3 linked regions of the Methylicorpusculum oleiharenae genome follow. Each later gene encodes a partner of the first gene's protein in a complex. Links are inferred from orthologs where the notes say so. Each region holds a gene or a part of one and is shown in the gene's direction. Other genes may lie near its edges.

Region 1 (2,873 bases):
CATTATCAACGTGTCAGGACGGGGTGATAAAGACATACTCACGTTGGCTCAACGCGAGGGGATAGAATTGTGAGTCGTTTAACTGCTAAATTTGAAGAGCTGGCTAAAAGTGGTCGTAAAGCCTTGATACCGTTTATAACTGCCGGAGATCCGGAACCTGGTTTTACTGTGCCTATGATGCATGACATGGTTGAAGCCGGCGCCGATATTATTGAATTAGGCGTACCTTTTTCAGATCCCATGGCGGATGGTCCGGTCATACAAAAAGCGAGTGAACGGGCATTGTCTCATCACATGAGCCTGCGAAAGGTATTAATGTTGGTTGCCGAATTCAGAAAAAAGGATGAGCAAACGCCTGTGGTATTGATGGGGTATTTGAATCCCATTGAAGCAATGGGTTATGAAGATTTTGCGAATGCTGCACAACGAGTCGGTGTGGATGGTGTTTTAACTGTCGATTTACCGCCGGAAGAGGCTGTCGATTGTGTCAGCCTGCTTAAAAGCCGGGATATTGATCCGATTTTTCTATTGGCTCCCAACAGCTCAGAAGAACGCATCAGGCTTATGAGTGAAGCTGGAAGCGGTTATCTTTATTATGTTTCTTTAAAAGGAGTCACCGGTGCAGGCCATCTTGATACAGTGAATGTTAAGGAAAAACTGGATGTTATCCGGGAAAATACCGGACTGCCTGTTGGCATAGGCTTTGGCGTCAAAGATGCGCAAACGGCTAAAACAGTCTCAGAAATTGGTGATGCCGTGGTGGTCGGTAGTGCGCTGATCAGCAAGATTGAAGCTCATTTGGATGATCCTGTCCAGGCAAAAGCCGAAATCGTTGAATTACTAAAGTCAATGCGCCAAGCGATGGACAGCTGAGCTTTAAGCTATATCTATACCCGGAGTTCGACAAAATGAGTTGGTTTGAAAAATTAGTACCTTCAACGATAAGAACAGAAGGTTCGAGCAAAAAAAAGGGCACCGTACCAGAAGGTCTTTGGACCAAGTGCCCCAGCTGCAGTGCCATTCTTTACAATACGGAGCTGGAAAGAAACGCCAGTGTTTGCCCAAAATGCGAACACCATATGCGCATTTCTGCAAGAACCCGGCTTGAACTATTTCTCGATAAGAATGATCAGGAAGAAATAGGGGCCGGCATAAAACCTACTGATCCGCTTAAATTTAAAGACAGTAAAAAATATAAAGACCGAATTACTCAAGCACAAAAACAAACCAAGGAAAACGACGCGCTGGTCGTTGTTAAAGGAAAATTAAAAGGAAAGGACATCGTTGTTGCCGCTTTTGACTTTGGTTTTATGGGCGGTTCAATGGGCTCTGTCGTCGGTGAGCGCTTTGTAAGAGGTGTTAATAAAAGCCTGGAACTTAAAATCCCTTTTATCGTTTTTACTGCCAGTGGTGGTGCGAGGATGCAGGAGTCGCTGTTTTCGCTTTTTCAGATGGTAAAAACCAGCGCCGCATTAACGCGTCTTTCTGAAGCGGGAATTCCCTTTATTTCCTTTATGACTGACCCCACTATGGGGGGGGTGTCGGCAAGTTTGGCCATGTTGGGCGATATCAATGTTGCTGAACCCAATGCGCTGATCGGATTTGCCGGACCCCGCGTAATTGAACAAACTGTGCGCGAAAAATTACCTGACGGGTTTCAGAGAAGTGAGTTTCTTCAGGATCACGGGGCTATTGACATGATTATTGATCGCCGTGAAATGAGGGATAAGCTTGCTGATATCTTGTCTATTTTAATGGCGTCAAAACTTGAATCAACCAGTTACAACCAGATCCCAAGCTCAGATAATGAGGTTGCTGTTGAAGAACAGACGGTATAGTCATCTAGTACCCGCCTGATCAGTTCATAAACATGTCATTTAATTCTTTGAAGGACTGGCTGCAATGGCAGGAGAGCCTACACCCGCGCGTTATTGATTTGGGTTTGCAACGTGTAGGACAGGTTTTCAGTGCTTTGCAGCCGAAGTACAATAAACCGGTAACGTTAACGATCGCCGGTACTAATGGCAAAGGTTCAGTTGTCGCGTTTTTGGAGTCGATTTATATCGCTCAAGGTTACAAAGTCGGCACTTACACCTCGCCTCATATTCTCAAATACAACGAAAGAATCAAAATAAACGGAATTCCTGTATCGGATGACCTTATTTGCAGTGCTTTTGAGAGAATTGACACCGTTCGATCCGATGTATCTTTAAGTTACTTTGAGTTTAGTACCTTGGCAGCATTGGATATCTTTGCTCAATTCGATCTGGATGTGCAATTGCTGGAAGTCGGATTAGGAGGCAGGCTGGATGCCGTCAATATTATTGATACTGACTTGGCCATTATTACGAGCATCGGCATTGACCATACTGAGTGGCTAGGTGATACACGCGAATCTATTGGCAGAGAAAAAGCCGGCATTTTTAGAAGGAATGTGACTGCCGTTGTCGGTGATCCTGTTCCTCCCTTATCGCTTAAAATCTGCGCAGATGAAAGTGGTGCAAAAGTCAGCTTCATAAATCAGGATTTTTACTTCGAGAAGCACCCGCATGGATGGAATTGGTTTGGCGAGCAAGTTCAGATAAGCAATTTGCCTTTACCTAATTTAAAAGGGGAGCATCAATACAGAAATGCTGCCACAGTAATTGCTGCAATCACGGCAATGCAGACTTCTCTTCCGGTTGATCGTGATGCTTTAAACAAAGGTATATCCCAGGTTCAATTACCCGGAAGATTTCAATACATCGAGGGTAAAATACCGGTCTTGCTTGATGTGGCGCATAATCCCCAAGCAGTCGAAACTCTGGCTGATTATCTTAAGGAAAACTTTAGTCAGATGCGTGTGCGTGCCGTTTTTTCCGTGATGAAAGACA
Region 2 (2,849 bases), 1.8 Mb from region 1 along the record:
GCTTTACGCGATGCTTTACTTGCTACAAAAATTCCGTTTATAGAAGTTCATCTATCTAACGTGCATGCCCGTGAACCGTTTAGAATACACTCCTATTTTTCAGATATAGCCGAAGGCGTTATCTGCGGACTAGGAGCAATCGGGTACGAACTGGCTCTGAAAGCCGCTCATGAGATACTAGCCAAGAGACATTAAAGACAATGGATATAAGAAAAATAAAAAAGCTGATCGAGATTATCGAAGAATCAGACATTGCAGAAATAGAAATAAGCGAAGGTGAAGAGTCCGTAAGAATCAGCCGTTATTCCAGCGCGCCGGTTGCCTATGCACCTGCCCCGCAAGCACCCACAGCAATCAATCTGGCCCCTGCCGCAACGTCTGCGCCCGCTCCTGCTGCGGCACCCGTTGAAAACAAAATAAGCGGTCACATTGTAAAATCGCCTATGGTCGGTTCTTTTTACCGCTCCGCGTCACCCGGCTCCAAGGCTTTCGTCGAAGTAGGCCATACCGTTAAAGCGGGCGATACTTTATGTATTATTGAAGCAATGAAAATTCTTAATCAAATTGAGGCCGACAAGAGTGGGACTATCACTCAAATTTTGGTCGAGAATGGACAACCTGTCGAATATGACCAACCTTTATTCGTTATTGAATAACAACACTTAGGTGCCTGATCATGTTCGATAAAATTGTCATTGCCAATAGAGGCGAAATTGCTCTGCGTATTTTGCGCGCCTGTCGCGAAATGGGCATTAAAGTGGTCGCGGTCCACTCTTCTGCAGATCGTGATTTGAAACATGTCCGTCTCGCCGATGAATCAGTCTGCATCGGCCCGGCATCATCCAGCGAAAGCTATCTCAACATTCCGGCTATCATCAGTGCGGCTGAAGTCACTGATGCGGAAGCTATCCATCCCGGCTATGGGTTTTTATCCGAAAATGCCGATTTTTCGGAAAAAGTCAGGCAGAGTGGCTTTGTTTTCATTGGTCCAAACCCTGAAACCATCCGCTTGATGGGTGATAAAATTTCAGCCAAGAAAGCTATGAAAGCTGCAGGCATCCCCTGTGTTCCCGGCAACGGCGACCCGCTGGGCGATAACAACAAGAAAAACCTCAAGATGGCTCAGGAGATCGGTTACCCGGTCATAATCAAGGCTGCAGGCGGCGGTGGTGGCCGAGGCATGCGAACAGTACATACCGAAGCGGCATTAATTAATGCCATCACGATGACCAAAGCCGAGGCCGAGGTCGCTTTCGGTAATGGCACGGTTTACATGGAAAAATTTCTGGAAGATCCCCGACACATTGAGTTTCAGGTAATGGCTGATTCTCACGGCAATGCGATTCATCTGGGTGAACGGGATTGCTCCATGCAGCGCAGACATCAAAAAGTTGTAGAAGAAGCGCCTGCCCCGGGGATTACCGAAGAGCAACGCAACCGGATGGGTGAGTTATGCGCTAAAGCCTGCCGCGACATTGGCTATCTGGGTGCTGGTACTTTCGAATTTTTATACGAAAAAGGCGAATTCTTTTTCATTGAAATGAACACGCGAGTCCAGGTTGAGCATCCGGTCACCGAGATGATTACCGGGTTTGATATTGTTAAAGAACAATTGCGAATCGCCTATGGTTTACCGCTTTCGGTTACCCAGGACCAGGTTATATTTCGCGGCCACGCCATTGAATGCAGATTGAACGCTGAAGATCCCAAAACATTCATGCCCTGCCCCGGAACCATCAATCAGTTCCATATGCCGGGCGGGCCCGGTATCCGTTGCGAAACGCATATTTACAACGGCTATAAAGTGCCGCCTTACTACGACTCAATGATCGGCAAACTGATTGCTTATGGTGATGACAGAAACAGCGCCATCGCCAGAATGAATACGGCTTTAAGTGAAATCATCATCGACGGCATCAAAACCAATATCGAATTGCACAAGGATATTATGACCGACCAGGGTTTCGTCAGCGGTCAAAGGAATATTCATTATCTGGAAAAAAAATTAGGCATGACCTCCTGACGATAAAGCACCTTGCATGAAGCTCTGTTTTTAGGCGCATCCTTCAAGATGCGCCATTTACAAACGGCAAATTACTCTGATTAATGCGAACGGATTAATTAACTTCTAACACCATCGCATTCAGGCAGTCTTATCTGCATAAACCGCTTGAACCGAACAGCCCGCCAATGAACCCCGCATAATGGAATTTTAAGTTTTAGCCATTATTTTGAAGTTAACCCCTAAGAGCAGACATCCGTCTGCTTTTGTATTTTAGAACGTGTAAAAACATGGCCTGGCACCAATTATCTGTTACCACCAATGAAAATACAGCTCCCGAACTCGCTGATTATTTCAGTGAAATCGGCGCGGTCTCAGTGACTTACATGGATGCCGAAGATCAGCCGGTCTATGAACCGCTGCCCGGCGAGACGATAATATGGCCTAACACCCGGGTCATTGCCTTGTTTGAACTTGAGTCCGACCCTGAGCAGGTTAAAACATGGGTCAATGAGCAGTTTAATAGCGGACTTTCTCAATGGACCTATGAAAGACTGGAAGATCAGGCCTGGGAACGCAGTTGGATGGATTATTATCAGCCTATGAAATTTGCCGACCGACTTTGGGTCTGCCCTACCGGACAGGAGCAACTTGAACCCGGGACCGTCTGCCTGACTCTCGACCCCGGACTGGCATTCGGCACAGGCACTCATCCGACTACAGCGCTGTGTCTGGAATGGCTGGCAAGCCATGATTTAACGGATAAAGTTGTGATTGATTACGGCTGCGGTTCGGGTATTTTAGCGGTAGCAGCTGTGCTACTGGGAGCCCGCGAGGCGCATGCCAT
Region 3 (2,820 bases), 930 kb from region 1 along the record:
CTTGGGCAATCTGGCCATCGAGATGGACGATGAGATCAAGCGTCAGTTTGCAGCGGCCGCCGATGGTGATGCCCGGCGAGCGTTAAATCTGCTTGAGATTGCAGTGGAGTTGGCGGCATCGCAAAACAGCACCTGTATTAATGAGGCCGTCTCCAAAGAAGTGCTGTCTGGCGGAACCCGCCGTTTCGATAAGCAAGGCGAAGAATTTTACAATCAGATTTCAGCATTACATAAGTCGGTTCGGGGCAGTTCGCCGGATGCCGCGTTATATTGGCTGTGCCGGATGATGGATGCCGGTTGTGATTTGTCTTATCTGGCCCGCAGAATTGTCAGGATTGCTTCCGAGGATATCGGCAATGCGGATCCAAGAGCGTTGCCGCTGGCCATAAGCGCATGGGAAGCGCAAGAACGGCTGGGTAGTCCCGAGGGAGAATTAGCCTTGGCGCATGCCGTCGTTTATCTTGCTTGCGCAGCTAAGAGCAATGCGGTTTATAGGGCCTATAATGCGGCCATGCGCGATGCCAAGGAAAGCGGCAGCCTGCCAGTGCCGGTTCATTTGAGAAATGCGCCCACTTCGCTGATGAAATCGTTGGATTACGGAAAAGCCTATCGTTATGCGCATGATGAGCCCGATGCTTATGCTGCCGGTGAGAATTATTTTCCGGAAAGTTTGAAGGGTTCTCAGTATTACACGCCGGTCAATCGTGGATTAGAAATAAAAATTGCAGAAAAATTAAAACATTTACGGAATTTAGATAAAATGTCCCGTACTGATAGGAGCTGACCTTTAACAAAGGTGATCCTGGACGATCCGAATCATTTTATCTAGTTTATGTAGGATTATGGACCTTAAATTTCTCGATTTTGAACAACCCATCGCCGAATTGGAAGCCAAAATAAAAGAACTTCGCCGAGTTCAGTTCGATAACGATATCAATATTTCCGATGCGCTGGAACAACTGGAAAGTAAGAGCAAGGCGCTGACCGAATCAATTTTTTCCGGGCTTAGCGACTGGCAGATTTCACAATTATCAAGACATCCCGGGCGTCCTTATACCCTGGATTACATTGATTTGATATTCTCCGACTTTCATGAGTTGCATGGCGACCGGACGTATGCTGATGATCCGGCCATTATATGCGGACTGGCTCGTCTTGAAGGTCAGCCGGTTGCACTGATAGGGCATCAAAAGGGCCGGGATACCAAGGAAAAAATTTATCGAAACTTTGGAATGCCCAGACCTGAGGGTTACCGCAAAGCCCTAAGAGTCATGAAAATGGCCGAGCGCTTTGGTTTGCCTATTATATGTCTGATCGATACACCGGGGGCTTATCCCGGTATCGGTGCTGAAGAACGCGGCCAAAGCGAGGCAATAGCCCGTAACTTGTTTGAAATGGCGCGTTTACACACGCCGATCATCTGCACGGTCATCGGGGAAGGCGGTTCTGGCGGCGCATTGGCCATCGGCGTCGGCGATCGCTTGATTATGCTTGAATACAGCACTTACTCGGTGATTTCGCCTGAAGGTTGCGCATCGATTCTTTGGAAAAGTGCTGATAAATCCCAGTTGGCGGCTGAAGCGATGGGAATTACTTCCGATCGTATCCGTGAACAGGGCTTTCTCGATGAAGTGGTCAGAGAGCCTTTAGGCGGTGCACACCGTGATTTTCAAAAAACGGCAATGAATCTGAGAGAAACCTTGTTAAGGCATCTGGAAGAACTCAAGCGTGAATCGATGGAGCGTTTAATGGAAAAACGTTATCAACGGATTATGGCTTTTGGCGTTTATACCGAGTAATTCGAAAGACAGCTTTTTCGTCTACTCCCAAATAATCTAAAAAACGTTTAAGAATTTAAAATGTGCTAAGGCTGGCAGCAATGACCAGATTGATTGCCGGCATCACCAAATGTTTATCATGGCTCAATAGCGGTTTTTAAGATGATCGATTATTAAGTTAAATGGAAGTCAATCAAAAGCTCGCTGTTGGCGAGCTTTTTTGTTTGGGGCTTATGACCAACATTCATGCACAGTCAGTGGAATCTCATTTAATCGATACCATCCGTCCTTATCAGGGCTCTCGCCGCGTATTTGTGGCTTACAGTGGCGGCGTTGATTCCCATGTGTTATTGCACCTCTGCGCGCAGCAGCATTGGTTGAAAGAAAAGCTCACAGCTGTTTATGTTCATCATGGTTTGCAGGCGATAGCCGACCACTGGGCCCTTCATTGCCAAGCAACAGCAACAGCTTTGGATATTGCTTTTAAGGAATTGCGAGTCGATGCACGGCCGGTCAACGGACAAAGCCCTGAAGAAGCCGCCAGAAATGCACGGTATGGCGTATTAAGCAGTTTGCTGGATGATCAGGATCTGTTGTTGGTGGCCCAGCACAGGGAAGATCAGCTGGAAACTGTTTTATTGCAACTGTTTCGAGGCGCCGGATTGCCCGGTTTATCGGGGATGCCGGTAGTGATGCCGATGGGGAAGGGTATCCTTTTGCGGCCTCTGTTGAATGTTTCTAAACAGGAAATTGAGGCCTATGCCGCCGGACATGAACTTGATTGGGTGGAAGATCCCACTAATCAAAGCACCGAATTCGATAGAAATTTTCTTCGAAATGACGTTTTGCCGGTATTAAAAAAGCGTTGGCCGGCGCTGGACAAAACTGTATCTAGGGCGGCCGGACATTGTGCAGAAGCTCAGGCAGTGATTCGGCAAGAGGGTGGTGAACTACTCAAAAAATACCTGGACATTGAGTTTCAAGCCTTGTCACTGGAGCTTTGGTCGTGTCTTGAGAATGCCCGGCAGGCCTTATTGTTACG

The links. Proteins that work in one complex are often made in the same cells at the same time.
Region 2: the proteins of accD (region 1) and accC are in contact, whole or in part, in a solved structure (PDB 8UXZ), measured with the Escherichia coli proteins. The link is inferred for Methylicorpusculum oleiharenae from one-to-one orthologs.
Region 3: the proteins of accD (region 1) and accA are in contact, whole or in part, in a solved structure (PDB 8UXZ), measured with the Escherichia coli proteins. The link is inferred for Methylicorpusculum oleiharenae from one-to-one orthologs.

The regions. Positions count from the first base shown.
Region 1 is NZ_WUTY02000001.1:3,888,025-3,890,897, reverse strand. It holds accD (acetyl-CoA carboxylase, carboxyltransferase subunit beta), read left to right. Parts: upstream 1-908; coding sequence 909-1,838; downstream 1,839-2,873. Other genes in the region: folC (bifunctional tetrahydrofolate synthase/dihydrofolate synthase), read left to right, coding at 1,871-2,873; trpA (tryptophan synthase subunit alpha), read left to right, coding at 70-873; trpB (tryptophan synthase subunit beta), read left to right, coding at 1-73.
Region 2 is NZ_WUTY02000001.1:2,126,138-2,128,986, reverse strand. It holds accC (acetyl-CoA carboxylase biotin carboxylase subunit), read left to right. Parts: upstream 1-676; coding sequence 677-2,023; downstream 2,024-2,849. Other genes in the region: prmA (50S ribosomal protein L11 methyltransferase), read left to right, coding at 2,293-2,849; accB (acetyl-CoA carboxylase biotin carboxyl carrier protein), read left to right, coding at 201-656; aroQ (type II 3-dehydroquinate dehydratase), read left to right, coding at 1-195. UniProt on the Escherichia coli protein: This protein is a component of the acetyl coenzyme A carboxylase complex; first, biotin carboxylase catalyzes the carboxylation of the carrier protein and then the transcarboxylase transfers the carboxyl group to form malonyl-CoA.
Region 3 is NZ_WUTY02000001.1:4,820,303-4,823,122, reverse strand. It holds accA (acetyl-CoA carboxylase carboxyl transferase subunit alpha), read left to right. Parts: upstream 1-842; coding sequence 843-1,799; downstream 1,800-2,820. Other genes in the region: tilS (tRNA lysidine(34) synthetase TilS), read left to right, coding at 1,961-2,820; GO003_RS21505 (replication-associated recombination protein A), read left to right, coding at 1-784. UniProt on the Escherichia coli protein: Component of the acetyl coenzyme A carboxylase (ACC) complex. First, biotin carboxylase catalyzes the carboxylation of biotin on its carrier protein (BCCP) and then the CO(2) group is transferred by the carboxyltransferase to acetyl-CoA to form malonyl-CoA.